DNA from 3 places in the Ureibacillus sp. 179-F W5.1 NHS genome. Region 1 is predicted to be linked to each of the others. Evidence: predicted binding sites of a transcription regulator. Region 1 holds the regulator's gene; each other region holds the start of a gene.

What was found. The regulator Rex, encoded in region 1, represses fermentation and respiration genes when NADH is low (regulators of the CRP and FNR family bind a similar motif). The targets are predictions, from matches to a motif close to TTGTGAAATATTTCACAA.
Region 2: a site for Rex is predicted at 5,973-5,990, ahead of ACH0B5_RS06680 (helical membrane plugin domain-containing protein). Genes of this name have one in related genera too.
Region 3: a site for Rex is predicted at 9,009-9,026, ahead of yeiL (transcriptional regulator YeiL). Genes of this name have one in related genera too.

Annotation. Positions count from the first base shown of each region.
Region 1 is NZ_JBIQFG010000068.1:157-8,611, reverse strand. Features, by position in the region: gene ACH0B5_RS17315 (C40 family peptidase) at 1-270, opposite strand, end outside; gene ACH0B5_RS17310 (hypothetical protein) at 918-1,274, shown strand; gene tsaE (tRNA (adenosine(37)-N6)-threonylcarbamoyltransferase complex ATPase subunit type 1 TsaE) at 1,435-1,887, shown strand; gene tsaB (tRNA (adenosine(37)-N6)-threonylcarbamoyltransferase complex dimerization subunit type 1 TsaB) at 1,884-2,585, shown strand; gene rimI (ribosomal protein S18-alanine N-acetyltransferase) at 2,589-3,038, shown strand; gene tsaD (tRNA (adenosine(37)-N6)-threonylcarbamoyltransferase complex transferase subunit TsaD) at 3,031-4,044, shown strand; gene ACH0B5_RS17285 (ABC-F family ATP-binding cassette domain-containing protein) at 4,517-6,466, opposite strand; gene ACH0B5_RS17280 (redox-sensing transcriptional repressor Rex) at 6,651-7,283, shown strand; gene ACH0B5_RS17275 (twin-arginine translocase TatA/TatE family subunit) at 7,363-7,590, shown strand; gene tatC (twin-arginine translocase subunit TatC) at 7,610-8,437, shown strand.
Region 2 is NZ_JBIQFG010000010.1:2,965-14,859, forward strand. Features, by position in the region: gene rsgA (ribosome small subunit-dependent GTPase A) at 1-497, shown strand, start outside; gene ACH0B5_RS06660 (DedA family protein) at 703-1,311, shown strand; gene ACH0B5_RS06665 (MFS transporter) at 1,352-2,560, opposite strand; gene ACH0B5_RS06670 (MFS transporter) at 2,989-4,218, shown strand; gene ACH0B5_RS06675 (NAD(P)/FAD-dependent oxidoreductase) at 4,274-5,458, opposite strand; gene ACH0B5_RS06680 (helical membrane plugin domain-containing protein) at 5,496-5,918, opposite strand; gene ACH0B5_RS06685 (isoprenylcysteine carboxyl methyltransferase family protein) at 6,320-6,835, opposite strand; gene ACH0B5_RS06690 (type III polyketide synthase) at 6,891-7,973, opposite strand; gene ACH0B5_RS06695 (MerR family transcriptional regulator) at 8,149-8,913, opposite strand; gene ACH0B5_RS06700 (GntR family transcriptional regulator) at 9,096-9,728, shown strand; gene ACH0B5_RS06705 (quaternary amine ABC transporter ATP-binding protein) at 9,908-11,107, shown strand; gene ACH0B5_RS06710 (ABC transporter permease) at 11,100-11,895, shown strand, end outside.
Region 3 is NZ_JBIQFG010000006.1:14,173-26,067, reverse strand. Features, by position in the region: gene mltG (endolytic transglycosylase MltG) at 1-915, opposite strand, end outside; gene ACH0B5_RS04650 (DUF1292 domain-containing protein) at 1,177-1,692, opposite strand; gene ACH0B5_RS04645 (DUF1292 domain-containing protein) at 1,768-2,076, opposite strand; gene ruvX (Holliday junction resolvase RuvX) at 2,261-2,677, opposite strand; gene ACH0B5_RS04635 (IreB family regulatory phosphoprotein) at 2,685-2,951, opposite strand; gene alaS (alanine--tRNA ligase) at 3,090-5,750, opposite strand; T-box leader at 5,876-6,106, opposite strand; gene ACH0B5_RS04625 (GNAT family N-acetyltransferase) at 6,173-6,490, opposite strand; gene ACH0B5_RS04620 (hypothetical protein) at 6,718-6,954, opposite strand; gene ACH0B5_RS04615 (TerC family protein) at 7,105-7,788, shown strand; gene ACH0B5_RS04610 (MFS transporter) at 7,798-8,952, opposite strand; gene yeiL (transcriptional regulator YeiL) at 9,120-9,782, shown strand; gene ACH0B5_RS04600 (sporulation protein) at 9,818-10,588, opposite strand; gene ACH0B5_RS04595 (DUF1801 domain-containing protein) at 10,655-11,083, opposite strand; gene ACH0B5_RS04590 (SIMPL domain-containing protein) at 11,233-11,883, opposite strand.

The DNA.
Region 1 (8,455 bases):
CTTTTGTACAATGTAAGTTGTTGAACTAGTTGTTGTGTTTGATTTTGAGTTTGAAGTTTCATCAGATAATTTAAGAATTTGACCAGGGAAAATTAGACTAGAACTTAAATTGTTTAATGATTTAAGTTCGTTTACGGTAATAGAATTTTCTAGAGCGATTTCAGATAAAGTATCTCCACTCTTTACAGTATGGGTTGTAGCTGCAAAAACAGAATTCCCTCCAATAAGTGATCCAATTAGTACGGTAGATAAAACTAATGATTTTTTCATAAAAAATTCCTCCTATTTTTTGAGGAAGAGTTTTGCCTAAGATAGATGGAGTACTTGTTCCACTTAAGGATCTAAACGATTAAAGCTGAATAATTGAACTACCATGATCGTAATCTTCCAAATCATTAAAAAAAGTTATGAAACATGTTACATAAGTTGATTTTGGATATTTAATTCTATTTAGTAACTAGTTTTTTTGTTTCATAGTGAATGGCAAACTTTCTATTCCGATTATGTATAAGGTGAGTTACATTTCCTTATATACGTTTCAATTAGCTCTTAAAAGTTATATGGCCTCGATTTTCTATTTGACTGAAGAAAGCCCCGCTTCTAAGGACGTATTGAGAGTATTTGTCTCTTTGGTGGAATTACGTACCCTATTTACCTTAAACATACAGACTTCCTCAAGACTATAGACTGTTCTTCTTATCAAATGGTTCCCATTCAAAGTTGATTTTGGCAAGAAGTGAAGATTTTACTGTTCGTTTAATAAGCATTTTTCTTTCAATAAACATTTCAATATTAGGTTTAAAAGACTGTTCATAAAATTTTTTGTCTATAACAAATTATTCAACTTTAAAGTAAAGTCACATGTTGGCAGGGTCACATAAATATAGTAGTAGTGATGTCATTTTCGAGGTGATTTTATGAATAAAAAACGTTATAGAAGAAATTTATTAGCCCTTTTATTTATCCTAATTACGGCGATTGCTGTATTATTTGCTAAATGGTATTTTGAAGTAAATCAATATCATGATATAGAAGATGAAAATTCTTATAGTTGGCAAAGGTATATGAATGAAGATGAGTTTACACAATTAGAAGATGGAATGTCTTATTCGGATGTTGTAAGAGTAGCAAAGGGTAGAGGTGAAAAAATATCCGAAGACGTGTATATTTGGGATGATGAACTATTACTAACTCAATCTTATGAAATTCACTTTCAGGATGGAAAGTTAGAGCAGAAAAAAATTATTCAAAAACGTGGTTATTCATCTCGATAAAAAGAAATAAAGCACATCTTAAATAGAACCGTTTTCTCAATAATAAATAGATTGGATAGAAAGATGTGCTTTATTTTGTAATTAGAAGGTATACACTTTGAACATTTAACGCTGTTTAGGTAAACTTATGGTAATGTGATTGTGAGAGGATACGTTAAAAATGATTGTAGAAAAAGAAGTTATCTCCTTAGAGGAAACTCAAAAATTAGCTCATCAACTAGCAGAATTATTGGAACCACAAGATACGATAACCCTTGAAGGGGATTTAGGTGCTGGTAAAACAACTTTTACGCAAGCCCTTGCAAAAGGATTAGGAATTTCAAGGACGGTAAATAGCCCGACTTTTACAATAATGAAGCAGTATGAAGGAAGGCTTCCCTTTAACCATCTAGATGTTTATCGTCTTGCGGATAGTAACGAAGATCTTGGATGGGATGAAATTTTCTATGGTGATGCGGTAACAGTAGTAGAGTGGGCCCATTTAATAGAAGAGTATTTACCTGATGAAAGACTTGCTATTGAAATTTATCGCATCGATGACAATAAACGAAAATTTGTACTAAAACCAATCGGAAAGCGTTACGAACGGTTATGTAAGGAGTTATTTAAATGATTTGGTTAGGAATAGAAACATCAAATTCACCGCTTTCTATAGCAATAGTAAAAGATGGACAAGTATTAGTTGAAATCGTCGAAAATGTAAAGTTAACCCATTCGGTGACGGCTATGCCAGCGATACAGGAACTATTCAGTAAAGCGAAACTAAAACCCGCTGATATCGATGCAATTGCAGTTTCAGAAGGACCGGGTTCCTATACAGGCATTCGTATCGGCGTAACAATTGCCAAAACCCTTGCTTGGACGTTAAAAAAGCCATTAGTAGGGGTATCAAGTTTAAAAACGTTAGCAGCAAACGGTGAATTGTTTAATGGTATCATTTGTTCATTATTTGATGCGAGAAGACAAAATGTCTATGCAGGTGTTTATCAGGGATGGGAATTGGAAACGGTAATGGAAGAACGTCACGTATCAATTGATGATTTATTAAGCCAATTACATTCATTAAACAAACTTGTATTATTCATTGGAGCAGACGTAGAGATTTTTAAAGATAAAATGATAGAAAAATTAGGTGAGCATGCAATATTTGCACCATCGACCATCGCATTACCCCGTGCCTCCAAGTTAATAGCGATAGCTGAAACAAAGCCATTACCAAGTATAGAGGAAGTTCATCATTTTGTTCCTCAGTATCATCGATTGGCGCAAGCTGAAGCGAATTGGATTCAGGATCAAAAAAAGGGGCAATAATAAATGATACTTTATCGGAGAATGACCCCAGAGGATGTAGAAGCGGTACATGGGATTGAGCTTGCTTCCTTTCCTACTCCGTGGACGCTAGATTCATTTCATTATGAAATGAGAGAAAATCAATTTGCTTATTATATTGTCGCGGAAAATGAACATGGCAATATTGTCGGCTTTTGCGGTATGTGGCTTGTTATTGATTCTGCTCAAATTACAAATGTTGCAGTTATTGATGCTGCGAGAGGACAAGGAATTGGAGAAGGATTAATGAGAGAGGCAATGCGAATCGCGAAGGAACACGGTGTAGATGTTATGAGCTTAGAAGTACGGGTTTCAAATAACGTGGCACAAAACCTTTATCGAAAGCTTGGGTTCCAAGATGGTGGAATACGAAAAGGTTATTATACAGATAATCAAGAGGATGCTCTTGTAATGTGGGTGAATTTAAATGAGTGATCGAATTATTTTAGCAATAGAGACGAGTTGCGATGAAACGGCTGCTGCCATTATTCGAAATGGTCATGAAATTATTTCAAACGTAGTTAGTTCTCAAATAGAAAGTCAGAAACGTTTTGGCGGTGTTGTTCCAGAAATCGCTTCTCGTCATCATGTAGAACAAATAACAATTGTAATTGAAGAAACATTGGAAAAAGCGAACATGCGACCATCGGATTTAACGGCTATAGCAGTAACAGAAGGACCAGGATTGGTAGGGGCTTTATTAATCGGAATTAATGCGGCAAAGGCATTTGCTTTCGCTCATAATCTACCGATTATTCCAGTGCATCATATTGCAGGTCATATTTATGCGAATGCATTAGTGCAACCGATGCAGTTCCCTTTACTAGCCCTTGTCGTATCTGGGGGACATACAGAATTAGTATTTATGAAAGAGCATGGAAGTTTTGAAGTGATAGGGGAAACTCGAGATGATGCAGCTGGTGAAGCCTACGATAAAGTAGCGCGGGTATTAAATATGCCTTATCCAGGAGGTCCCCATATTGACCGACTTGCCCATGAAGCAAATGAAGGAGTAGAGTTCCCACGAGCTTGGCTAGACGATACATATGACTTTAGCTTTAGTGGTTTAAAATCGGCCGTTATTAACTATAAGCATAATATGGATCAGCGTGGAGAAGAAATTATCCCTGAACAAGTCGCAAAAGGTTTCCAAGATAGTGTTGTAGAAGTTCTAACTGCAAAAACGGTTCGTGCGGCAAAGGAATTTAACGTTAAACAAGTCATTGCTGCTGGTGGTGTATCAGCCAATAAAGGCTTAAGAACAAGTTTAGAACAAGCCTTTGAAAAAGAACAGATTCCGTTTACAGTACCACCATTAAAATTTTGTACGGACAATGCAGCAATGATTGGAGCTGCTGCAACCTATATGTATGATGCGGGAGTTCGTGGAGATTTATCCATGAATGGTATTCCCGGTAAAGAATTAAAGAGTTGGATATAATAATGAAGTCACAAATGTTGTGGAGTTATCAACATTTGTGACTTTTTAATATTGCCGAAAAATATACGGAATAGAGTTACGGTGTCGTAAACCGCTATTTTTTGTGTAATTTCCTTTCACTTATTGATTTTTTCATTTTTTGTATAATTTTTCTGAAATCTTATCCACAGGCGAACAATATTATGATGAAATTGTCAAGGCGAACATTCGTACTTATGCACAAACTGGGGATAACTTGTGTATAACTTGTGGTAAACCTATATATAGTATGGATTTTTTCACAAAAGAATGTGGATATTTTTTTATAAAACTGTGGATAATGTGGAAAAGTGTGTTGATATGTTGATATTACTAATCCTTTCATGTGAATAAATTTGTGGAAATTTTTTATCGAAATTTGTCTATTGACCAAGATATATGTAAATTATTTATGAATAATAAAAATACCATGTGCTTATGCACATGGTATAGTTTATGAAATAATGTTTTCTAGCTCTTCATTAAGCTCAAGCCACTGTACTTCCAATTCATCGTGTTGTTGTTTTACTGAATCTAACTCCGATTGATATTTCAAAACTTGTTCGTGATCTTTAAAAATTTCCGGGTCACATAGTTTTTCTTCAATAGTGTTAATTTGTTCATCTAAAGTAGCCATCTTCTTTTCAATGTCTTCCACTGTCCGTCGAATTTGACGCTCCCGTTTTTTTGCTTCTTTATCAATTTGGGAAGTAGAGGATTTGGATTGGGAAGGGGATTCAACCCCTTTGGCAGCTGCAACTTGAGCTTTCATTTCAGCTAATTCTTGTAGTTCCTGCTTTTTCTCCAGATAATAATCGTAATCACCTAAATATTCAAAGGAACCGGTTCCAGATAATTCAACGACCTTCGATGCGATTCGGTTAATAAAATAACGATCATGGGAAACGAAAAGTAATGTTCCTGGATAATCGATTAAGGCGTTTTCCAACACTTCTTTACTATCTAAATCTAAATGGTTTGTCGGTTCGTCTAGAACGAGTAAATTAGCCTTTTGCATCATGAGCTTAGCTAGAGCAAGTCGGGCTTTTTCACCTCCGGAAAGGGAATTTACCGTTTTTGTTACATCATCACCACTAAATAAAAATCTTCCTAATATCGTACGGATATCTTTTTCATTCATAAGTGGCCATTCATCCCAAAGCTCCTGAAGAACAGTCTTATTGCTCTTTAATTTTGCTTGTTCCTGGTCATAGTAACCAATTTGAACGTTTGCACCATATCGAATATCTCCGGAAAGAATCGGTAAATCCTTTACGATTGTTTTTAGTAAAGTGGATTTTCCAACTCCATTTGGACCGACAAGGGCGATGCGATCTTCCCGGAAAATTCGCATATGAATATTTTTCGAAATCGTTTTTCCATCATAGCCAATCATTAAATCATCAATGGAAAGTACATCATTTCCGCTTTGGCGTTCAATTGTAAAACCGAAATTAGCAGAACGTTCATCACCATCCGGAGCATCCATCCATTCGGTACGTTCCAGCACTTTTCTTCGGCTTTGGGCCATTTTCGTTGTAGAAGCGCGGGCGATATTTTTTTGAATAAATGCTTCTAATTTTGCCTTTTCATCCTGTTGTCGCTCGTACAATTTCATATCACGTTCATAGTTTTTTGCTTTTTCAGCTAGATAAGCACTATAGTTTCCAACATATTTTGTTACATGGGTTCTTGATACTTCATAAACAATGGAGACAACTTGGTCTAAAAAGTAACGGTCATGGGATACGATTAAAATCGCTCCTTCATACCCCTTTAAGTAATTTTCTAACCAGCTTAAAGTTTCAATATCAAGATGGTTTGTCGGCTCGTCCAAAATTAATAAATCAGGTTTACTTAAAAGAAGCTTTGCTAACGCTAAGCGGGTTCTCTGTCCACCTGATAGGGAGGAGATAGGTTTATCATAATCTTCGGGATAAAATTGCATGCCATGTAAAACAGAACGGGTATCCGCTTCATATTGATAACCACCCGCTTCTTTGAAATCATGCTGAAGTTGGTCGTACTCTGCCATAACGCGGGCATACACTTCCTCATTGCCATAAACAGCTGGGTCAGCCATTCTTTGTTCAAGGGAACGTAAATGTTTTTCTTGGTTACGAAAAGAGTCGAAAATCGTCATCATTTCATCCCAAATGGATAGTTTCGATTCGAGCCCAGTATGTTGCTCCAAATAACCGATTTTCACATCCTTTGGAATAATAATCTCACCGGAATCATAGGACATTTGCCCAGCGATGATTTTGAGTAATGTCGATTTTCCTGCTCCGTTACGCCCGACTAAAGCTACCCGATCTCTATGTTGAATTTCTAATTTAACGCCGCTTAATATTTCATCTGTCACAAAAGATTTATATAATTGATTTACTTGTAAGACGATCATTTTTACACCTCAGTTCTATCTTAAGTGTAATTGATGAAGAATTCCTTCGCAATGTGGATGCTTTACTTATTTGTACATGTTTAGTAATATGAAATCGATTTCGATTTCGTAATCATTATAAGGGATGAAATTTTGACACTCGAGGAAATGAAAAGTTCCCCGAGAAAAGATTGGGGGATAATGGGTGAAGCAAGAAATGAAAATTCCACAAGCAACGACAAAAAGACTTCCTCTTTATTATCGTTTTTTACAAAACTTTGCCAATGAAGGGAAAAGAAGAATCTCATCACAGGAATTAAGTGAAGCAATGAAAATTGATTCAGCTACGATTCGTCGTGATTTTTCTTATTTTGGAGCGCTTGGGAAAAAAGGATACGGATATGATGTTCTCTATTTACTAGAGTTCTTTAGACAGACCCTTGATCAAGATGAAGGGGCGAACGTTGCCTTAATAGGTGTGGGGAACCTAGGAAATGCCTTTTTAAAATACAATTTTCAAAAAAACCACAATACAAGAATTGTCGTTGCGTTTGATACAAAAGCACCTTATGAGGGAACAGAAGTAAATGGGATTCCCCTTTACCATCCAGATCGTTTAGAAGAAATGTACCATGAATATAACGCAGAATTAGCTATTTTAACGGTATCTTCCCGCTCAGCACAAATGATGGCTGATCGATTAGCTGCTATTGATGCAAAAGGGATTTTAAACTTTACACCTGTCCGTTTAAATGTACCGGATAGTATGAAGTTAATGAATATCGATTTGTCAGTCGAACTAGAGGCATTAATTTACTTAATCCGCAATAGTGACTGACACAAAGTGTTTACATTATGTATTAGCAAATTGCGACAAGATGCGTTAAAATGTACATATATTAGAGGAGGTGGCTACAGTGGTTGTGCATTTAAATGCAATTTCACCATTTGCCGTTGTTATTATTTGTATTGTAGCCCTATTAATTTTTGGACCGAAAAAATTACCTGAATTAGGTAGAGCGGTAGGGACAACCCTTCGCGAGTTCAAAAAGGGAGCAAAAGGGTTAGTAGAAGATGACGAAGATATGAATAAAAAGAACGTTAATGTCATCGAGCAACAAAATGTAGATAAAGAAAACAAGTAAGTTAAGGATGTCTTTTAATATGAATCCAAAAGAACTCACTGTTATTGAACATATAGAGGAATTGAGGAAGCGACTTTTTATTTGCGCAGTTTTCTTTGTTCTAGCTTTAATTGTCAGCTTTTATTTTGCAAAGCCCATCATTCGTTTTATACAGATTAGTGAAGAAGCACAGGAATTAACTTTAAATGCTTTTAAAGTAGGGGATCCCCTTACAGTTTATTTAGAAGTAACGTTTATTGTAGCAATTATCATTACATCGCCAGTTATTCTTTATCAACTTTGGGCTTTTATTACACCAGGGTTGCATGAGATGGAACGAAAAGCGACATTAAAATATATTCCCTATGCATTTTTACTGTTCATCGGAGGACTAGCTTTTGGGTATTTTATTTTATTCCCAAATGTTTTGCACTTTATGATGACTTTATCGAATGACCTTGAAATTCAACAAACGATAGGTATTAACGAATATTTCTCCTTTTTATTTAAACTGGTTGTACCTTTTGGTTTAATATTCGAACTACCAGTTGTCATGTTATTTTTAGCAAGATTAGGGATATTAAATCCACAACTTATGGTTAAATTCCGTAAGTATTCGTATTTTGTTTTATTTGTCATTGCGGTATTAGTAGCCCCGCCAGATATAATTTCTTATATAATGATTTCTATTCCGCTTTTCGTTTTATATGAAGTGAGTATTGTCATTGCCCGAATTGGCTATAAGAAATATCAAGTAGCTGAGGAAAAACGGATACAGGAAGAAAAAGAGGCTGCTCAAAAAATGCAAGTAGAACAATTGTTAGCAGAACAACGACGTCAAATTGAAGAAATGTCAAATCATCAATAATAAAAGCCTATTTTCGAA
Region 2 (11,895 bases), on a different contig from region 1:
GAGCATTTTTTAATGAAGGGGTAACAGGTGCTTTGCTTGGTTCCTCTGGTGCAGGAAAATCTACTTTAATGAATGCTTTATATGGTGAGGATATTATGAAAGTATCCGGTATTCGGGAAGATGATGCAAAGGGAAGACATACAACAACTCACAGGGAGCTAGTATTTTTATCTGGCTGTGGGTGTTTGATTGATACACCAGGAATGAGAGAGTTGCAGTTATGGGATCAAGGTGAGAGCTTAGCATCAAGTTTTCAAGATATTGAAGAGCTATCAACTAGTTGTCGTTATCGAGATTGTACCCATAAAAAAGAACCGGGTTGTGCGGTCGTCCAGGCCATTGATAACGGTGATTTAGAATTTTCCAGATTGCAAAGTTATTTTAAACTCCAAAAGGAATTAGCCTTTATGGAAAGAAAGACAAATACACAAGAAAAATTAGCTGAAAAGAGAAAATGGAAGCAAATCTCGAAAGGGCTTAAGAAAAAGTATAAGTAATTTTTATCCCTTTTCTTAGGAACCATTTTCCTTCTATAAAGTCATATACAATAAAGCCAATGTAGTTTTCGTTGGCTTTTTTTCATTTTTATTTCACGAATGTCTTAAAGAAAATTTGAATAGGGTTGTATAATAGAGTAGCATTATATTGGAAATAAGATAATAAATGAAAGAAAAAATATGAAAGAATATAAGGAGAGTATGAATGGAAAATTGGATTACTACGGTGATGGAGGAATTTGGATACATAGGTGTTTTCTTATTAATCATGTTAGAAAATTTATTTCCTCCAATACCGTCAGAAGTTATTTTAACCTTTGGTGGATTTTGGACGACGCAATCGGATTTATCTGTTTTTGGAGTAGTTGTCGCATCTACGATTGGTTCAGTAGTAGGGGCTATTATTCTTTATGGAATAGGTGCCCTTGTCGGTATTAAAAGAATTGAACGGTTTGTGGATCGATGGGGGAAAGTTCTACGTCTCACTAGTAAAGATATTCATAAAGCGAATTCTTGGTTTGAAAAGTATGATGTATGGACTGTATTTTTCTGCCGCTTTATTCCTTTAATTCGTAGTTTAATTTCATTACCAGCTGGATTAGCTAAAATGAACTTTTTTACATTCCTACTACTTACAACGTTAGGTACATTAATTTGGAATTTGGTTTTAGTTAACATAGGTGCTGCTGTGGGAGAATCGTGGGAAACGATTGTTCACTACATGGACATCTATTCCAATATTGCGTATGCGGTCCTTGCGATTATTTTCATTGTTGTGGTCGTTCGATTTTATCAAAAAAAGATGCGAAGTTAAAAGTATGGAGGCACCTTATGAAAGGATGCCTCCATATTTTTTATGCTGTTTTTTCGACTTTATCTTTCGGTAAGAAGAATGCAACAATTAGCAGTATAGGTAAGACGGAAACGATTTGAATTGTCGTTTCAATCCCAATCTTATCGAGTAAAAAGCCGATAACGACAGCACCAATTGCGCCCATTCCAAAGGCAAATCCCGTTGTAAGTCCAGCCATCGTCCCAATTTTACTTGGAACTAATTCTTGGGCATATACAACTGTAACGGAGAAACTAATCATAATAAGCGTACCGATAATAATTAAGAAAATAAGAACAACCCAAATCGGCATATATGGTAATAGTAAACAGAAAGGAAGGGGTCCTACTACCGAAAGAATGATCACGTTTTTTCTACCGATACGGTCAGAAAGTGACCCTCCAAAAAAAGTACCTAATACACCAAAAGCCATAAAAATAAAAATAAACACTTGTCCGGTTTTTAAATTTAAATCATAATGATCCATTAAGTAAAAGACATAAAAGTTCGTAATGTTCGTTGTGTAAAAAGAGCGAGCAAAAATAATGGTAAGTAATAAACCTAACGCAATCCCAACTTGTTTTTTAGTTAAAGGCGGTAATGAGGAAATTAATATTTTCTTTTTCTTTTGTTGTGATTTTTCTGCCTCTAATTGGCGTATATACCATCTAGATATTTGGAGAAGAAGGGCAATTCCAATGGTTGCTAAAAGCAGTACAATGGCTTCTCCATGCTGACCGTAAACATCTAAAATAAAAGCACTAATTAAAGGGGCAAGGGCTTGTCCGGAATTTCCGCCTACTTGATAAATCGACTGGGCCAGACCCCGTTTATTTCCAGCTGACATAAAGGATACCCGTGAGCCTTCGGGATGAAATACAGCTGAACCAAAACCTAAAAATAGGACGGAAATTAAAATAAGCCAGTAACTTTCTGCCAATACAAGGAGTAATAAGCCGACGAAGGCACTCATCATCCCAATAGGTAATGCAAAGGGCATTGGTTTTTTATCACTAACGAATCCTACTACAGGTTGTAAAGCAGAGGAGAACATATTTAAAACAAAGGAAATAATGCCCAACTCAGTAAAGGATAAACCTAAATCCCGTTCAAGTAATGGAAACATAGCTGGAACAACGGATTGCATCGTATCATTGATTAGATGGGCTACTCCAATTGCAATCATAACTGGATAGATTGGATTATTTAAAGCTGCTTTTGTATCACTCATTGTTTATTCACACCTTCATATTTGACTCGTATTTACAATTATACCCCTCTCATCTTATTTTCATATAGATATTTATAGTTTTGGAAAATATTATGCTATAATGGGCTTACTTAAAGGAATGGAGGGTTTTCAAAATGCAATCAGTTAGACTACGTTTCCAAAATTCGAACCGTTAATGCAATACGTTCAAACCTCAATGAATTTGTGGGGTAAATGGAATTGGTCTAACTTAAATCGAGTAACTTATTCAATTTTTCATATAAACGGAATCCTTAGAATAAGTATGAGCGAATGACATTTTGTTAATCAATAGCCATTTACTAAATTTGAAATTTCCACCTGTATTTTGGTTTCTGACTCGTATAGTAATTAACGTTTCTAAGCGATTTGAAAAAACAAAATCAATTAGAAAAGGATGTAATATCTAAATGAATCAAAAAGAACAGGTTACCAATGAAAAGTGGAAGAAAAACATTACGCTCTTTTTAGGGAGTCAAACGATATCGTTATTCGGTTCTTCCCTTGTACAATATGCCATCATGTGGTATATCACATTAACAACTCAGTCGGGAATTATGATGACGATTTCGATTATATGCGGATTTGTTCCTACTTTTTTCCTTGCACCTTTTGCAGGAGTGTGGGCAGATCGATTTAATCGTAAATATTTAATTATGATTGCGGATTCAATGATTGCCATTTCAACGTTAATTTTAGCCATCTTGTTTTTAAATGGTTATAATTCGATGTGGTTATTGTTTGTTATGTATGCAATACGAGCGATAGGCACAGGAATACAAACACCTGCTGTTGGCGCCATTTTGCCTCAAATCGTACCGGAAGAAAAACTGACAAAAGTAAACGGAGCAAATGGTAGTATACAAGCTTTTGTTATGTTGTTATCACCGATGATTAGTGCTGGACTATTGTCAGTGACTACATTAGAGATGATATTCTTTATCGATGTGATTACAGCTGCTATAGCAGTACTAACGTTACTATTCTTTTTGAAAATTCCCCTTCATGCAAAGGCAATGGAAACACAAAAAGTTGGGTATTTTAATGACTTTAAAGAAGGTTTAAACTACATTAATCAGCATGCATTTTTAAAGAAATTTTTTATGTTTTTTGCCTTTTTCTTTGTGTTAGCTGCACCTGCCTCATTTTTAACACCATTACAGGTAACGCGAACCTTTGGAGCGAATGAATGGTATTTATCTGCTATTGAGGTTGCCTTCTCTATTGGAATGATAGTGGGTGGGATTGTAATAGCTTCTTGGGGAGGATTTAAAAACAAAACCCATACGATGGCTTTATCCGCCTTTGTTTTTGGTCTTTGTACATTGCTATTAGGAATTGTTCCAGTATTTTGGATTTACTTAATATTTATGGGAATCATTGGATTGATAATGCCGTTGTTTAATACGCCGGCAACTGTCTTACTTCAAGAAAAGGTTGAACCGGATTTCTTAGGCAGAGTTTTTGGTGTATTAACGATGATCTCAACTTCTATGATGCCCTTGGGAATGTTAGTATTTGGACCGATTGCGGATATAATTGCGATTGAATGGCTTTTAATTGGTACAGGAATATTAATTTTCATATTAAGTTTCTTCTTATTAGGAAGCAAAGTTTTATTAGAAGCAGGAAAAAATTAAATGAATATACAAAAAAGAAGATTTCGTTTAATACGAAATCTTCTTTTTTGTTTAATTAATATGCTAAACCGTATAATGCTTTAATATGTGCTAAGTAACGAACGTGACTTGCTTCTTTCATTAATGAAGCAGGAAGACCTTTTAATGGAATATTGTTACCACCAACTGTTGCTACACCATCTTTGCGTCCAAGGCTAGCAAGAGTACCGGAGTTAACAGGATTAAATACTTCTAGTTTTTGACCTTCGATTGTTGCATATAAATTGTAACCAGCAGTTTCACCCATTTGCCATGCAATTTGTGCTGTAGGTGCGAAGAGTGGACGACCACCATCTGCTGGTAAAGCAACAGAAGCATCACCTACAACAAATACTTCTGGATGAGAAGTAGATTGTAAGTATTCGTTAATGATCGCTTTACCACGGTCACATGCTAAACCTGATTCTTGAACTAGAGGAAGAGCAGCAACTCCACCTGTCCAAATGAATGTGTTTGCTTCGATAACCGTACCGTCTTTTAATGAAATTTTGTTACCTTCAACACCAGTAACAGGAAGGCCAGTTAAGAATTCAACACCACGAGCTGATAAGCTTTCAGTAGCGCGTTGGATTAAGTCATCCGGAAGTACTGGTAAGATTTTCGGACCTGCTTCAACTAGCTTAATGTTTAGATCTTTAAAGTCGATACCGTATTTTCTAGCAACTTTAGGGAAGTTATCAACGATTTCACCAACTAATTCAACACCAGTTAAACCGCCACCGCCGATCACGATAGTTGCATCTGCAGGATTTTTGGATTTAGCATAAGCAGCAATTTTACTTTCGATATGTTTGTTGATGCGATTAGCATCATCAACAGATTTTAATACCATGCTGTTTTCTTCTAATCCAGGAATTCCGAAGAAACCAGTTTGGCTACCAAGGGCAACAACTAGGTTGTCGTATGATAAGACAGAACCATCTGCTAAATAAACTTCTTTATTGGCAACTGAGAATGATTTCACTTCTTGGATAACTACGTTAACATCTTTATCTTTAAATAGTTTAGTTAATGGGAATGAAATTGCAGGTTCTGAAATTGTACCACCTGCAAGACGGTGTAATTCTGTAATCAATTGATGAGTTGGATATTTATTTACTACAGTAACTTTTGCTTCATCTTTATTTAAATATTTACGTAATGTTAGAGCAGTTAGTAATCCACCATAACCTGCACCTAAGATGACGATTTCTTTTGACATGATTAATCCTCCGTCCATACTATTGTTTAAAAGTGAACTATTCTTGAGATTTACGTTCTGCTTGGATTTCTAAAAAGGCATTGGCGAAACGGAAAAGTTTTTGAGCTTCTGGATCTTTCATTAATTTTAATAACCCAAATATACCGATGTTTTCGTTCGTTGCATCTGCACGATCTTTCGCTTCGATTGCCGTTGCAGCAAGAGTTTTAACCGAACCGATAACAGGCTCTGACATTTCTTTAATAGCATTTACAGTATCGCTCTTTAAGACTTCATCAGTTGCAACTAATTGAGCAAAGTCATAAGCTTTTGTTAATAGAGTAACAACCTCAGTTAACTTTGGTAATTGTTCAACTAAAGTCGTTAACGATTCTTGAACTTCAGGTTTTAATAATTGATCAAGTAAATCTTGTTTTCCTTGGCTTACTGCTTGTTGAGCTTGAGTCAATTCTTCTGACATATCCAATTCTCCTTTACATTTTGCATTTTATGCATTTTGTTAGTTAGAAAAAGTTTGAAAATCATTTCACATATAGTCACACATTAATAGAAATCCAACTATTATTTCCACGATGTGAAATTTGTATCATCGTATATCATGATAGTATAAATATGTTTTAAATCATAGTTCTTTCTAAAAAATGTAGTTGGAATGGAACAATTATGAATTTTTTTCTAAGAAAAGTAATTACTAAGAAGTATATTCAAAATGAAAATTTATTTATAAATATTAAATTGGTAAAATGGGTGTGAATAAGTCACTATGTGTGCTGTATAGTTTGCATTATACGACTTTTCCCATGGAATTTCTAATAAATATATATTATTTATGATTATTACATGATATAGTCCATAAAAAATTTAACATTCATTAGATGAATCATTTGGAACCGAAGACGATACTTTCCTATTAAAAGTTTTACTATAGTTGGTTGCTTCTATTAATGCCTTTTCTTCGGTAGGAATACGTATCGATAGCATAATAAAATTCAAAATCGTAAAACAAACAGCTGTAAAATAAGCTTGAAACATTAAGGGAAGAAGTAAAATTTCCGTACATACGACGAGATAATTTGGATGTCGAACAAATAAATAAGGTCCTTTTTTAACTACTTTGGCTGATGGAAGAATAATGATTTTCGTATTCCAAAAAGGTCCAAGGGAAATTAAACACCAAATTCTTAAAGCTTGGACTAGTAAAAAGACGATAAAAAGTAATAAAAACCACGGTGATATGGTACGTTCAAATAGGATGACTTCACCAATTAAACTAATAAAAAAACTAACGTGGAGGGCAATCATAAATGGATAATGGGAACCTCCCACTTCGTAGGCACCGGCTGATAACATTTTTTTCTCATTTCTTTTAGCAACCATCACTTCAATAATTCTTTGTAGAATGACAATCGAAACAAATAGTAAAAAGAACAAGTTAATCCCTCCATTGAAGTAATACTGCTTCTCCGCTAAAGCCAGGTCCAAGGGCAACTAATAAGCCAAAAGCATCTGATTTTGTTTCTTTTAGCATAAATTGTTCCAATACATAATGGACAGTAGGAGAAGACATATTTCCATTTTTCTGAAGAACTTCCCGAGAAATAGCGGTATGTTGTTCTGTCATGTTTAACGTTTGTTCATAAGCCTTTAATACTTTTTTTCCACCAGGATGAGCGACAAGATATTCTAGTTGTTCCTTTGACAACTGTTGTTCCTGTAAAAAGTCATCAATAAATGGTCCCAACCATTTACTTATAATAGAAGGAATATCTCTCGAGAAGATAACGTGTAACCCATCATTTTTTAAATCCCATCCCATCACATCCTCAGAATTAGGCATCCATTTTGAAGCCGTATTTAAAATATAGGGCACCATTTTATTCGTTTTTACGAACGCTTCATCACCACATACTAAAAGGCAAGCGACACCATCAGCGAAAAGGGATGCCCCAACTAAATTACTTTTTGAATAATCATTTTGTTGAAAGGTTAAACTACAAAGCTCAACACAAACGACGAGTACTTTTTCCTTTGGATGGGCTAAACAATAGTCATAAGCACGACTTAAACCGGATGCTCCACCGGCACAGCCTAATCCCCATATCGGTAATCGTTTTATGCGATCTGAAAAGTTTAGCTTATTCATTATTCTTGCATCAATACTAGGTGTGGAAATACCCGTACTGGATACAAAAATAATGGCATCAATATCGGGTGGCGTAAGGGGGTGTGTTAAAAATTGGGTGTTTTGAAGACAAGATTCAATGGCCTTTATACTATATTCAGTCGCTAACTGAATATATAAATCATTTCGCTCTTCAAAGGTGTGTTTTGTTCGGTGCCACTCTAATGGAACAGAGAAATGGCGTTGTTTTATCTCTCCATTTTCGAATACTTTCAATAACCGATCGAGTTGCGGTATTTTATCTCGAAAAAGTTCTTTAGTAAGTTGTTCTATATTGACTTGTTCTAATGTATAGGGTGGATTATATGTACTAACAGAAGCAATTTTTGGCATACTGAATCTCCTTTTTAATAATAGTCTTTCCATAGGAAAATCAAATATGCAAAATGAATGGGATATTCAACTTTATAAAAATTTCGTTTCATTCTATATTTGTGCAAAAAAATGGGTGCCAACAATGAATTGACACCCGTGTGCTCGTGGTTTTTTATTACTTCAAACGATTGATTTATTTTTGTTGTTTGATGAAATGGACAATAGCGTCTCGTAAAAATTCGGTTCCACCATCAACGACTTTATCGTAATAAGCTTTGAAACGTTCGTCCGCAACATACATTTCCGCTAATCCGATATGGGCTTCTTTAGAGTAAGAAGGCCATGTAAAGGTTAACCACTCTTTATGTTTTTTTGCGAGCTCATTTGCTAATGGCGAGGTTGGCTCATTTGTTGCGAAAGCTTTCGGAAGAAGTTCAAGAATTTCTTCTCCTAATCGAGTCATCGCATCATAATCTTCCTTTGACATATTTTTAAACTTGGCATTGGAATTTTCCACGACATCGTTACCATATTTTTGACGTATCTCATCACCATATTGTTGTTCATTTTCTGCAATTAATTGATCTTTGAACGCTTCAAACTTTTCATCATTTTGCATAATAATTTCTCCTTTCTCGTGAGCAATCGTTTTCTTAACGGTCTCGATTAATTTATCCAGGCGAGCACGTTTTTGTACAAGTTCCTTGTAATGGCGCTGTAATGCTTCTGTTTGATTGAAGTTTGGATTATTCATTATAGTAGTAATCGTTTCTAAATCGACATCTAATTCTCGAAAGAAAAGAATTTGTTGTAGACGATCTACTTCTTTTTGTCCGTAAATTCGGTAGCCTGAACTATTTACTCTTGCTGGTTTAAGCAAATTTATTTCATCGTAATAACGCAATGTTCGAGCACTAACATTCGCTAATTTTGCTAATTTACTAATGGTGTACTCCACTTTTATCCCCCCTGTTAACATCATCATAAAGGTTTACGTAACGAGAATGTCAACAAAAAATAATCTCTTTTTCAATAAGTGAAATAAAATACTAGCTACTTGACCTAATTGTCGATTACTATAAGATTCAAAGACCATACTGTGGATTAATAAATGAATAAAGCTTCGGAAGGTAAATCAAAATGGAAAATAAAAAACTACAAGTAAAGCAACCTAAATATCAAAAGATTGCTGCAGATATTGCATCTAAAATTGTAGAGAAAAAATATTTAGTTGGTGAAAAAATATATGCTAGATCTTCATTGGCAAGTCAATACGGAGTATCTGCTGAAACAGCTAGGCGAGCCATTGCTATTCTGCAAGATTTAGAAATTGTGGAAGCTACAAAGGGAAGTGGGGTTGTCATTAAATCATATGAGAAGGCAGCCCAATTCGCTCACCAATTTTTAGAAGTACAATCAATTTATCAAGTTCAATTGGAAATGCTTGAAAGTATTAAAAGACAAAAGGAAGAACTAAATGTGTTGCAAGAAACGACCGAATTACTTGTAAACCGTACAGAACGTTTTAAATCTGTAAATCCCTTTGTTCCTTTTCAAGTCGAAATTGAAGAAAGTTGCCCCTATATTTCCCAATCCATTGGGATGATTAACTTTTGGCAAAATACAACGGCTACTATTGTAGGTATACGGAGAGAGAATGATTTAATTATTTCACCAGGCCCATACGCTACTTTTCAACATCACGATATCATATATTTCATCGGAAATGATGAATGTCTAGAACGCGTTCAAAAATTTTTATATCCCAATTAATGTAAGCTGCAGATGCTAATGACTTAGCATTTGTAGCTTTTTTAATGAATTTTGCTATTTTCTTCTTAATAGTTTACGAGGTTGTTAATTTGACACAAGTAACAACCTTTTGTTAGCATTAAGTTGTCACTTTTGTTGTAACCTATTTGTAACATACAAAAATAGGAAAGGAGATTGGTATGGAGAAGATTAGAGTGGAGCACGTCACAAAAATTTTCGGTAAGCATGTAAGTAGTGCCTTAAAGCTTGTCGAAGAGAAAAAAAGTAAGACGGAAATTTTAGAAAAAACAGGAGCAACGATTGGAGTATATGATGCAAATTTCACTGTCAATGAAGGTGAAATATTTGTCATTATGGGCCTTTCTGGTAGTGGTAAATCTACGTTAGTAAGATTGCTAAATAACCTCATTGAGACTACAAGCGGCAGTATTTACATAGATGGTGAAGATATCTCCAAAATGAATAAACAACAGCTCAGAAAAATTCGACGTGAAAAAATGAGCATGGTGTTTCAAAACTTCGGTTTATTCCCTCAACGTACAGTTCTCGCCAATACAGAGTATGGATTAGAAGTGCGAGGCATTTCTAAAGAAGAGAGAAGATTGAAAGCAGAAAAGGCTTTAGATAACGCTGGATTATTACCATATAAGGATCAATATCCGAGTCAACTTTCAGGTGGTATGCAGCAACGGGTCGGTTTAGCAAGAGCATTAGCGAATGACCCTGATATTTTATTAATGGATGAAGCTTTTTCTGCTCTCGATCCACTTATACGTAAAGAAATGCAAGATGAATTATTAGATTTACAACAAAAAGTGAAGAAAACGATTATTTTCATTACCCATGATTTAAACGAAGCATTGCGAATTGGCGACCGCATTGCCCTCATGAAGGATGGTAAAATTATTCAAATTGGTACGGGAGAGGAAATATTAACGAATCCGGCTAATGATTATGTCAAAACATTCTTGGAAGATGTTGACCGTTCAAAAGTGTTAACAGTTGAAAATGCGATGATACGTCCAATTACAGTCAATATTGAACTAGATGGACCGAAAGTAGCGCTTCAACGTATGCGAGAAGAAGAGGTTAGTGTTTTACTAGCTATTGACAAAAAGAGAGAGTTTAAAGGTTATATTACTGCAGACGATGCGTTGGAAGCTGCAAAACGTGGTGAAAAAAGTGTTGTTAGTTTCTTGAAAACAGATATGCCTACAGTACCGAAGGATATGCTTATTCAAGATGTGTTAGGTCTTATTTCGGAATCACCGACTCCTATTGCAGTTGTCAATGAAAATAAATTAGTCGGTGTGTTAATTAGAGGCGTTGTCATTCAATCGCTTGCTTCTGAAAATGAGGGGGTGACAAAGGATGAGTAAATTGCTAGATAGTATTCCTACATTACCTGTAGCAGAAACTGTTGAAAATATAATGGACTGGTTAACTGGAAGTTTTTCACCTCTCTTTGACTTTGTTCAAAATGGTGGTAAAACAGCAATGGAATTCATTACTAATATGCTTGTTGCAATTCCACCAGTTATATTTATTTTAATTATTGCGCTAATAGCGTTCTTTGCAACAAAAAGGAAATTTGGTTTAGCAGTATTCTCAATAGTCGGTTTGCTCTATATATACAACCAAGGCTTATGGGATGAGCTAATGAATACGATAACTCTTGTCATATTTGCAAGTATTATTGCCATCATCATTGGTATTCCATTTGGGATATTAATGTCTAAAAGTTCAATTGCAGAAGCCATTATTAAACCGGTACTAGATTTTATGCAAACAATGCCTGGTTTTGTTTATTTAATCCCTGCTGTAGCTTTCTTCGGTATTGGTGTTGTACCAGGGGTTTTTGCTTCAGTAATTTTTGCACTACCGCCTACAGTTCGTTTTACCAACCTAGGTATTAGACAAGTACCAAAGGAATTAGTAGAAGCTGCAGATTCTTATGGTAGTACAGGATGGCAAAAGTTAATAAAAGTAGAACTGCCACTAGCAAAATCTACAATTATGGCAGGTGTTAACCAAACCGTACTTCTATCATTATCGATGGTTGTTATTGCATCAATGATTGGTGCCCCTGGATTAGGACGGGAAGTTTTATCTGCTTTGCAACGTGCTCAAGTTGGAAATGGCTTTGTTGCAGGACTTAGTCTTGTTG
Region 3 (11,895 bases), on a different contig from region 1:
TAAATCTTCATATAAAACCCGTTCTTTATGGGAACCTAATGCATAAAGTACAGTTGGATCTGTTTGCAAAGGCATATCTGCATCTAAACGATTATAAAATACACTCGCAATAGTTGCTCGATCCGTCTGTGCTGTTGCTTCTTCTTCTAAAAGAGAGGCAAAGGTTAATAATTGATGTGGTGTCATTTCTTTTTCCTGTAGCAATGCACTATACTCCACAACAATATCATTTGTTTGAGAAATCATCATTTTAATAATATCATCTAATGACGGATTTTCTTCATAGAAGGAATAAGTTGCAGGATATAAATATCCTTCAAGGGCAAAGCGAATGTTTTCATTAAAAACTTCTTCCGTAATTAAATCAGGGAATGTCCCCATCATGTTTTGAATAAATTCTTTATTTGTTACCTTTTCCATAAACTGTTCAGCCGTATAATTTGTATGTTTTTCAACAATTTTAGATATTTGCTCTAACGTCAAACCTTCTGGAATGGTAAGGGTAAATAAAGGTTCTCGATATACTTTCCCAGTCTTCAAGCTTTCGATAATTTCATCAAAAGTCATTGCTTGAGTCATGACATAGTTACCAGCCTGAAAATTCGTTGCATTTTTAAACTTTGTATAATATTTAAAAACTCGGGCATCTTTGATAACCTTCTTTTCTTCTAAAATACTAGAAATTATTGTTATCCCTGAACCCATTGGAATTTCTACTTCAATCTCAGCAGTTGCCTCAGGATCAATTGGTTTCATAGCAGATTTCACATAGAAAAACCCACTAACACCTACTACCAATACAATTAACAAAATAGCAAGCGTCACAATCGTTACAATCCGTCTTACAACTCTTCCTTCTGATTTTCGTACGTTTAATTTCTCTATCATTTTCTGTTTTTTAGAATCACTATCCACTAGCGTACCCCCTCACATCTCCTAATATGATACAAGAAAATACAAATGGTGACAATAAAACATGTCTCTTACGGGTTAGAGACATGGTTTATCTGCGCCGAAAGCTTGCGACAGGCGTTAAATATTCCTTCTCAAAACTTGAGTTTGAGTAATGTTCATTTGCGACGAGTACCTACTGGAACTAAAGGAGCAATATGTTTTATCTACAAAAATTTTTTAATACAAAAAAACGCTATGAGAGTCATAACGTTTTTATCATTACTATTCACTTAAGGCTTCTACTTCTTTTTCAACCTGTTTCCATTCTTCTTCCTTTTCAATTGGCAGTAAATCAAGAACTTCTCCGTTCTCTCCTGGAATATATGCAGCTGCATAAATTTCCCCTACTTCTTCTTGATCTGCAAAGGTATAAAGAATATACGACTTATTAAATTCTTCTAATTCAAAACGATGGATAACTTCACAAACAATTTCCTCACCGTTTTCATCAGAAATCGTAAAATAATTACCATCTTCACCAAATTCAGCAATTAACGTATTTAATACTTCATCTACCATATCCCATTCTTCTTCTGTTTCAAGGGAAGAAAAATTCGTCATTTCACCATTGTCTCCCAATTCATAACGAAGGGCTGAAATTTCTTCGCTTTCATTCCCCTCTTCATCCACTAAAGAATATAAAACGTAGGATTGATCATCTGTATCAAATGTAATAACCACTTTACATAATTGTTCAGAGCCATCCTCTAATTGAAGCTTAAATAATTGATCGTCCATTCATGTACCTCCTACTATTTAAAAAAGGTAGGCAAAATGAGCCTACCTTTTTTATTATAATATTTATTTTACTTCTTATTCTTCTTCGTCATCTAATTGGTCTTCTAATTGATTTAACACATCTTCAATTAAATCCCATTCTTCTTCTGTTTCAATTGGCTCTAATTCTCCATCTTCGCCATTTTCAGAAGGAACGAACGATGATGCAAAGATTTCAATTTGACCTTCATCATCTTCTTCAGCACCTACTAATGAATAAAGTACATAGGATTTACCAAATTCTTCAGAATCGAAAGTGTGTAGCACTTCGCATAGTTGTTCGTTTCCATTTTCATCGACGATAGTAATATGACGATGTTGTTCGTGATCGTGTTCATGTACCATTATTGGTCACCTCTTCATTAAATTTAAAACTGGATATACTTTATATCACTAGTATTTATTTTCTGCCCCTGTCGCTTCGCTTTCGGGGCAGAGAATTAACATTCGCTCTTTTTACCGAATGTATCTTGCCCCTGTCGCTTCGCTTTCGGGGCAGAGAATTAACATTCGCTCTTTTTAGCGAATGTTAATTCTTGCTATCTAAATATCCTTGAAGGATCATAACAGCCGCCATTTTATCAATAACCTTTTTACGCTTTTTACGACTTACATCCGCTTCAATGAGCATTCGCTCTGCAGCCATTGTTGTTAAACGTTCGTCCCAGAGCTTTACAGGTAAATGAAAGGAATCTTCCAGTAGCTTTTTATAATTCTCGGAAGCTTCGCCACGAGGACCGACCGTATTGTTCATGTTTTTCGGATAGCCTACTACAAATTCTGTAACAGCATATTCTTTAACAAGTTCTTTTATACGTTCGATGCCAAAATCGCCTGTTTCTTCGTTTATTTGTATCGTCTCTATACCTTGCGCTGTCCATCCTAAGGCATCACTAATTGCAACGCCTACGGTTTTGGAACCAACGTCTAAACCCATTACTCTCATATACCTATTATGCCTCGTTATTCTTCTTAATATAAAATTTTACGAGCTCTTCAATAATTTCATCACGTTCAAGCTTGCGTATTAAGTTTCTTGCATCCTGATGGCGAGGGATGTATGCCGGATCACCAGATAAAAGATAACCTACAATTTGGTTAGTAGGATTATACCCTTTCTCTTCTAGTGAAGAGTACACCTTCAACATCACTTGCTTTACTTCTTGTTCCATTGACTCTTCTGGAAAACTGAATTTCATTGTTTTATCAAACGAACTCAAGACCAGCACCTCGCTTTCAGTAATAAGGAGATGTTAACGGAAAAACATCTCTATTCTCTTTATTATAACCGATAAACCATTTCAATCAAATATCAGGATGGAATTCTGACCATATTTTGTAACAGAAAGAAAATATTTTTAAATGGATTTAACGTAATCATACACAGAAACTAGCGCTTCATCAAGTTTTGATGCATTTTTCGCACCTGCCATCGCCATATCCGGACGACCGCCACCTTTACCGTCACACGCTTCTGCCACTGATTTCACAATATTTCCTGCGTGATATTTTCCTCCGACAATATCTTTTGTTACACCAGCACATAACATGACTTTGTCGCCATCAACTGCGCCAAGTACAATAACAGCTTTTTCTAGTTTACCTTTTAAATCATCCATCATTTGACGAAGTTGATTGTTGTCTTTCGCTTCTACTTTTGTTGATAGTACTGTAATATCGCCAATTTTTTGTGCAGCATCTAGTACAGAAGCAGCTTGTGCATTCGCAATTTTTTGGGATAATGCTTCATTTTCTCGTTGTTGTTCTTTTAATTCTTGCTGTAAAGTTTCAACACGTGCTACTAAGTCTTTAGGATTCGCCTTTAATAAAGCGGCGGATTGTTCTAAAATACGTTGTTCTTCTTTTACTGCTTCGAATGCCGCTTTACCAGTAACCGCCTCAATTCGACGTGTTCCAGCCCCTATACCACCTTCAGAAACGATTTTAAATAAACCAATTTCAGAAGTACGTTTTACATGGATACCGCCGCAAAGTTCAATCGAATAATCACTTACTTGAACAACACGAACAATATCTCCGTATTTTTCACCGAATAGTGCCATCGCTCCGATTGCTTTTGCTTCAGCAATTGGCATCTCTTCAATGACTACTTCAATATCATCCCAAATTTTTTCGTTTACAATACGTTCAATTTTTTCTAACTCTTCTTTTGTAGCAGGGCCAAAGTGGGAGAAGTCAAAACGTAAACGGTCTGGCCCTACATAAGAACCAGCTTGGTTAACATGATCTCCTAGAACATCTTTTAATGCTCGTTGCATAATATGTGTAGCTGTATGATTTTTTACTACAAGATTACGTTCATCCCGATCCACCATTGCTGTAACAACATCATCCACACGCATTTCACCTGATTCTACAACAACGGTATGAAGCGGTTGACCGTTCGGTGCCTTTTGAACATCTTTTACAAAAGCTGTAAATGAATCATTAGAAATTTTACCATGGTCAGCTACTTGTCCACCCATCTCCGCATAAAAAGGTGTTTCTGCTAAAAGGACAAGAACTTCTTCACCTTCTGAAGCATATTCCGCCATTTGACCATTTGAAACGATTGCAACGACTTTCGTTTCAGTTTGTAACGTTTCATAACCTACAAAATTCGATTCTTGCGTTAAATTGGCTAATACTTCAGATTGAACTTGCATAGAATCGACATCCGCTCGAGCTGCGCGGGCACGTTCCCTTTGTTCATCCATCGCTTTTTCAAAGCCTTCTAAATCCACTGTCATACCAGCTTCTTGTGCATATTCCTCCGTTAATTCTACTGGGAAGCCATAAGTATCATATAAACGGAATGCATCACTACCAGGAATAACATTATTTCCAGCAGCTTTTTCTTTCTCAATTACTTCAGACAGAATAGCTAAACCACCATCAAGGGTTTCATGGAAGCGATCTTCCTCGTTTTTAATAACCCGCTCGATAAATTCTCTTTTTTCTTTTACTTCTGGATAGAAATCTTGCATAATTTCGCCAACAGTAGAAACTAATTTAAACATAAACGGTTTATCAATACCGATTTGTTTTGCATATCTTACTGCACGTCGTAATAGTCGGCGCAATACATAACCGCGTCCTTCATTTGAAGGAAGAGCACCATCTCCAATTGCAAAAGCAACGGTACGAATATGGTCAGCAATCACTTTAAATGGTGTATTTACATCCTCTTCACTACCGAAAATTTCTTTTAAATCGATTTCGCCTGGGCGTTTATAGGAACGGTTTGCGAATTCTTCAATTTTTTCAATAATCGGCATAAATAAATCCGTATCAAAGTTAGTTGGAACATTCTGTACAACGGATGCCATACGTTCTAACCCCATACCTGTATCAATATTTTGTTTAGGTAGCGGTGTGTATGTTCCATCTGGGTTATGATTAAATTGTGAAAATACTAAGTTCCATATTTCTAGATAACGTTCATTTTCTCCACCAGGATATAATTCTGGATCGTTTTCATCATTACCGTATTCAGGGCCACGGTCGTAGAAAATTTCAGAGTTTGGACCAGATGGACCTTCTCCGATATCCCAGAAGTTCCCTTCAATACGAATTAAACGTTCTTCCGGAATGCCGATTTCATTTTTCCAAATATCATATGCTTCTTGGTCTTCTGGATGAATCGTAATCGATAAAAGTTCAGGATCAAAGCCCATCCATTTTGGATCAGTTAAAAACTCCCATGCATAATGAATTGCTTCTTTCTTAAAGTAATCACCAATTGAGAAGTTTCCTAACATTTCAAAAAACGTATGGTGACGAGCTGTTTTCCCTACATTTTCAATATCATTTGTACGAATAGATTTTTGTGCATTCGTAATACGTGGATTGTCAGGAATGACACGACCATCGAAATATTTTTTTAACGTGGCAACCCCTGAGTTAATCCATAGTAAAGATGGGTCATTGATTGGCACTAGTGGTGCAGATGGTTCTTGAGCATGACCTTTTTCAATGAAAAATTCTAAATACTTGCGACGAATTTCTGATGCTTTCATCTTCCAATATACCTCCAATAAATGAATAAATTTGTTAACATGATGGTGTTCCAGTGTACCTTTCAAAAACGATGGAATAATTAATAAGACCAATGTTTAATCCAAATAAAAAAGTCTTCATCCCACAAAGGGACGAAGACTATAGCTCGCGGTACCACCCTAATTTATAAGTTAGCTTCATATAGCTGAAATGACTAGAGCAAACTTATATCTCAAGCACTGTAACGTAAGTGAACGGCAGGGATTAGCTGCACTCTGGAGTAGCTTTCCGTAACTGTTTAACGCAAGATTCTTTCAGCCAAGGAATCCTTTTCTGTTCGTATACAGTAACGTACTTGTTCCATCATCGTGTTTCATATATTCTGTTCTAAATTATATGAAAAGGGGTGCCTTATGTCAATTATAACTATTTTCTTCAACTTTTACTCATATCGATAAACATTCCAAAAACCAATATCCTCAAAACCTAATCGTTTATAAATTTTACCAGCATCCGGATTGTCATAAAATAAACAAAGTTCCTTCCCTTCTTTTAACAAATCTTGACATAACTTAATCATACAATCCGTTGCAAGTCCCTGCCGTTTATATTGTTTCTTTGTTGCCACAGCAACAATCATGGCAGAGGAACTATTTTCTGCCGTTGTGGAAGCAGTTGTGGCCATTTCACCGTTCACTCGAATGAAATACGTTCTACCGGTTTTATTTTCAAGCGTCCTTCTTTTCGACTCAATTGTTATGTTTGCATGCTGAAATTCAGGAACACCTTTTAAAAGAGCTACAAGTTCTTCTAATTCTTTTACGTTTAAAACTTCGACAGACTCCAGTTCATCCTTTGTTTTAGAAACTTTTAAACGTTGGCATTTAGCATTAATAAAATGAATTACTGCTTTTCATATTTTTTACTACTAGTGATTCTAATTTTTCTACAATTGGTTTCAAACCAGATAAATCAGTCATTTTCGGGTCACCATTGATAATGGCAATTGATATCGCCTTCAGCATACGGTATGTAATTTCCTTCATATTTGAATAGAACTGCCATCAACTCGCCATACTCATTGAATTGACCCCAAACAGTTTGAAACTCTGTCTCAAAACCATACGCTTCAATATCTCCAATGATAAATAAATTTTCGGCTGGCTTTTTTAGAACAAAGTTCATCACCTTTTCTCTATCTTTTTCTGTTAATTTTCTAATCACCTTATTCACCTACTTCTCCCAATCTAAATTATTAAGAAACTATCATATACGAATGAAACTTTCAACCAATTAAAAAGCTTCTGAAAACAAATCAAATAACATATATTGTTTTGTTAAGGGGACTACCTTATAGATTGGAGCGAATACATAGTGGACTTATTATCTGTTGAATTTTTCACCGCTTTACTTTCTATTATTTTCATCGATTTAGTTCTTGCTGGCGACAATGCTTTATTAATTGGACTAGTTGCCAAAAACTTACCTAAAAACCAGCAAAAGAAAGTCATTTTTTGGGGAACTTTTAGTGCCATCTTCGTACGAATTGTCTTAACATTAGTCGCTGTTAAATTATTAGAAATTGACGGATTATTGTTAATTGGTGGTGTATTGTTACTATATATTTCTTACAAACTACTTCTTACCGAAGAAGAAATCAATGTTAAACAAACGAAAAAGAATTTTTGGGGAGCTATCGGGACCATTCTTTTAGCCGATTTATTAATGGGAGTAGATAATATTATTGCAGTAGCCGGAGCTGCCCATGGAAATATTTTGCTCGTAGCCATAGGATTAATCGTTTCGATTCCGATTGTTGTTTGGGGAAGTACCGTTGTAACAAAATTAATGGAACGTTTTCCTATTATTATTGTTTTAGGCGCAGCGGTATTAGCATGGACATCTTCTAAAATGATTTCAAAGGATGCTTATATGGCTCCCCTATTCCCATCTCAAATGGCTATTTACACATTTGAAGTTCTTCTTGTCGTTGTCGTAATTACTTTTGGATTACTAACGAAATATTTTATAAAACTGCGAAAAGTCGCCCCTAAATAGGGACGACTTTTATATTTGATACGCTTTTTTTGAAAGTAAAATGATGATGATTGCTGGAATCGTGAAAATGGTCATTCCTAAAAATGCAAGACCCGGCGTAATATCGTATAAATATCCTCCGAATAATGTTAAAACTGCCGCACTTAAGCTTGTTGCCAAGGCGGAATACAACCCTTGCGCATTGGCAATTTGTTGTTTTGGTAAACTTTTCGTAATGTATTGGATGAAGGCATAATGGGCCATTGCAAAGGAAACCGAATGTAATGTTTGGGAAAAAATAAATGCCCCAACATTTGGAAATACAAAAATGATGATCCATCTTAATGTAGAACCAATTGCTGCAATGAAAAATAAAGTTGAAATTTTCTTATTAGCAAAGAGACGGTCCGCTATTAAAAAGAATAAAATTTCAAATAGGACTGCTACGTTCAAAATCATACCAATATAAAACGTATTTACTTGTAAGTATTGTTGTAAATAAATGTAACTATAATTGTAGTAGGATGCTAAAGAACCTTGTAAAAGGATGACGATAATCATGACTACAGGAAAGCCTTTAACTTTCCATAAACTTCTCATAGAAAAGGCTCGACTTCGATCTTCTACTGTCGGTTTAGCTAATAACACTTCCGGCGTAGGCATAATTTGAAGAATTAACATAATCATTAAATAGCCAATCATTGCCCATAAAATCACCTTTTCCCCTACATAGCCTATCATCACACTTAGAATTAAAACGGAAATGACAAAACCGATAGAACCATAGGATCGGCTTTTACCGTAATGTATCTTTGTTTGCTGAACAAGGGTAGAAGCACTACTTTCAATAGCCGGTAATAACGAAGGATAAAATAAACTAAAAATCAATGTAATGGCAAATAAAGCTGGAAAGGTATTAAAAGGTACGTATAATAGTGCCGCTATTAAGGAACTAATTACTAACAATAGCGTTAATTTTTTATCACTAAAATATTTCGAAGCAAAGGGATAAATAAACATCGTTGAAAATGCTCTGGCGACTAAACCAAAACCCATAATAAAACTTACTTCTTGAACCGTTAATCCTTTAGCACCTGATAACCAACCTGACCAATATTGTAAATATACGCCCCATGTAAAGAAAAATAGAAAGAAATTTTGAGATAACCACCGTTGATTGTTCATAGCCGTGCTGTAACCTCCAATCTATATTGAATAATAGCACGTTGTCATTTAAAATAATGTGAGATATCTCACATTTCCCTTTTGTTGACAATCCGTTTAAAAACAGAATTTACTCTATTTTTTGTTTTGTACTACAAAACTTTGTAATGATTATTGGAGGAATAATGGTGCAATTGATAACAGGAAAACGAAAAGAAGATTACATGAATCAATATTCCTTTCAATCTTTCTTTTCCTTTGATATTTCCCCCTTCGTTCAAGTTTGTGCATTTGAAAAAGGAGAATATATTTTCCAAGAAAGTTCCTTACCTGAATCCCTTTACTACATGGTAGAAGGAAAGGCGAAATTATATGTCACACATAAAAACGGAAAGGTATCGTTAATCAATTTTATTACCTCCCCTAGTTTTATGGGGGAAGTGGAATTATTAAATGCTCAAAAATATACAAAAGGGATTCAAGCTGTAACAAAAACGGTCTGTTTCTCAATTCCTTATAATGCATGTAAACAAAAACTACTAGCTGATTCGGTATTTTTAAGGGAACTTTGCTTATTTTTAGGCAATAAAATGACACAAACGACAAACCGATTTTCTCAAACTCAAGCATATCCCCTTGAAAATCGATTAGCCGCTTTTATTTTAATGTCTTCTGACGATAATTTTTATAAAGAAAAGCATACGGAAATTAGTGAATATTTAGGCGTGTCCTATCGACATTTACTTCACACCTTCGCCCATTTTTGTCAGTCAAACATGATTCGAAAAAGTAATAAAGGCTATGAAATTATTGATAGACAAAAGCTTCAAGAACTTGCACGGGAAGTATAAGAAAAGGGTATTCCAACATTGGAACACCCTTCTTTTTAAGCATATTTTGCAATCGTTTGTTTTAATACTTCATTTAAATTATGTAGATCTTGTTGTGTAATTGTCATTCTTATATTCGTTTCATCCACATCTAACGCTTCTGCTAAAAATCCACCAAAACCTCTCGCTTTTCGGTCTACTTGAAGTAGAATTTCTGCAGACTGAGCTGTTTGAGATAGGAAAACGAGTTCTAACTCATCGAGTCTCCCTCTAAATACTCCGCCAGTTGGAACAAATTCAAATTCTTGAAGGAATGGATAGTTTCGAGCATATTTGTAAGAAGCTTGTTCACAATCTGCTTTTCGTAATCTAAATCCAAGCTGTTGAACTTCATCTAAAATTTTTGACGCTATTTCAGATGGACGAATTTCAATGTAATCCTTATCATCTGAATCAACACCGCTACGAATATCTAATTCTGTTGCAACCCATACTTCTGTTTTCCCAACTGTAATTGGCGTATCATATGGTAATGTAAATGAAAATGGAATTATTTTTGTTTCATTGACATTAATTGTAAATGGTTCACTTACTCGGAATTTTTGAATTGGAGCTTTTGCTGTCACTTTATGATCATCAATTTCTTTAATATATGTTGTGTATAACGTTAAATAGATGGCATCAATACTTTGCTCCACATTACCACCATAAACTTCCACTTCCCCGCGGATGACTTCTCCAGCAACAAAAGATGACTTTTCTAATTTTGTATCTACTTTTGCAGCACCTACACCAATACTTGCTAACATCTTATTAAAAAATGACATTTTCAGCACTCCTACCTTTTTTAATTTCAATCTATATTTGTTTTACGTTACCGATTGAAAAAAGTTTCAATTTTGAGGATACGTTTTTTGTAAAAATTGAATGGATTGACTAATGAGTTGCTTTAATATTTCTTGATCAATATCTGTAAGTTTATTAATATAAACACAACCTTTACCAACCGTATGTTTTCCAAATCTCTCTAATAATGTTTCTCTGTCTGTATCACCAGGGGCAAAATATAAACTAATTTTTGCTTTTCTAGGTGAAAATCCAATAAGAGGAGCATCTCCTTCATGACCCGATGCATATTTGTAATGATAAGAACCAAATCCGATAATACTCGGTCCCCACATTTTCCCTTCAAACCCCGATGTTTCTTCAAAAATTTGCAATAGATGGTAGGCATCTTCCCTTTTCTTCGGACTTTCTACAGATTCAATAAATTCCATTACGCTTTGATTTGTCTTTTTTGTTTTTTGTTCATACTTACCCATAATCGACCACCTTTTAAACCACTTTTCCATATTCATTCCTATTTTAATTTTTCTACGCTCTCAGTAGTATTCCATATGGAGACTATTTTTCCCTTTAAAAAAGGAGTACTAATCCAATAGCACTCCAAATTTCTCTATAAAAACTTCGATTAATATTGATACTTCACATTCAAAGTCGCTTCAACGGTAATCGTACCTGGTTCAATCGGTGTCTCAGAAAGTCGTTGGGTCATTGCAACATTTTTCAATAAAATAGGTCCTCCTGAAGATTCCTCAACGATTTCAATCGGTTGGGGCATATAAGAAAGACGCAAAGAACTAGCGATAGCTAATGCCTTTTCATGGGCATTTTGCAGCGCCAATTGCAAAGCACTATTATAATAGGCCTCTTCATTTCTTAATTTAAATTCAAGTCCCGTTATACGATTGGCTCCACTTTTTATTGCTTGATCAATGACCATTCCGACTTCACTAATGTTATCAACTTCTACTTGAATAGCATTGGATACTTCGTAGCCTCTAAACACTTGCTTCCCTTCAATATAGTCGTAGCGGGGGAAAATATTAAAATAAGCCGTTTGAATATTTTGGCGTTCAATATTTAAAGCCAATAGAGCTTCTATAACCTGGTTCATTTTATTAGCATTTTCAGTTTGGACTTCCGTAATATTTTCTCCTTGAGTCACCACTTCAATTTGCAGTTGGGCATAATCTGGTTTTACTTCAATCTGACTATTTCCAACGACTGAAATCACCCGTACTTTGTAAGAAGGATGTTGATAAACATTTAAATGATCCAACTAATACCACCT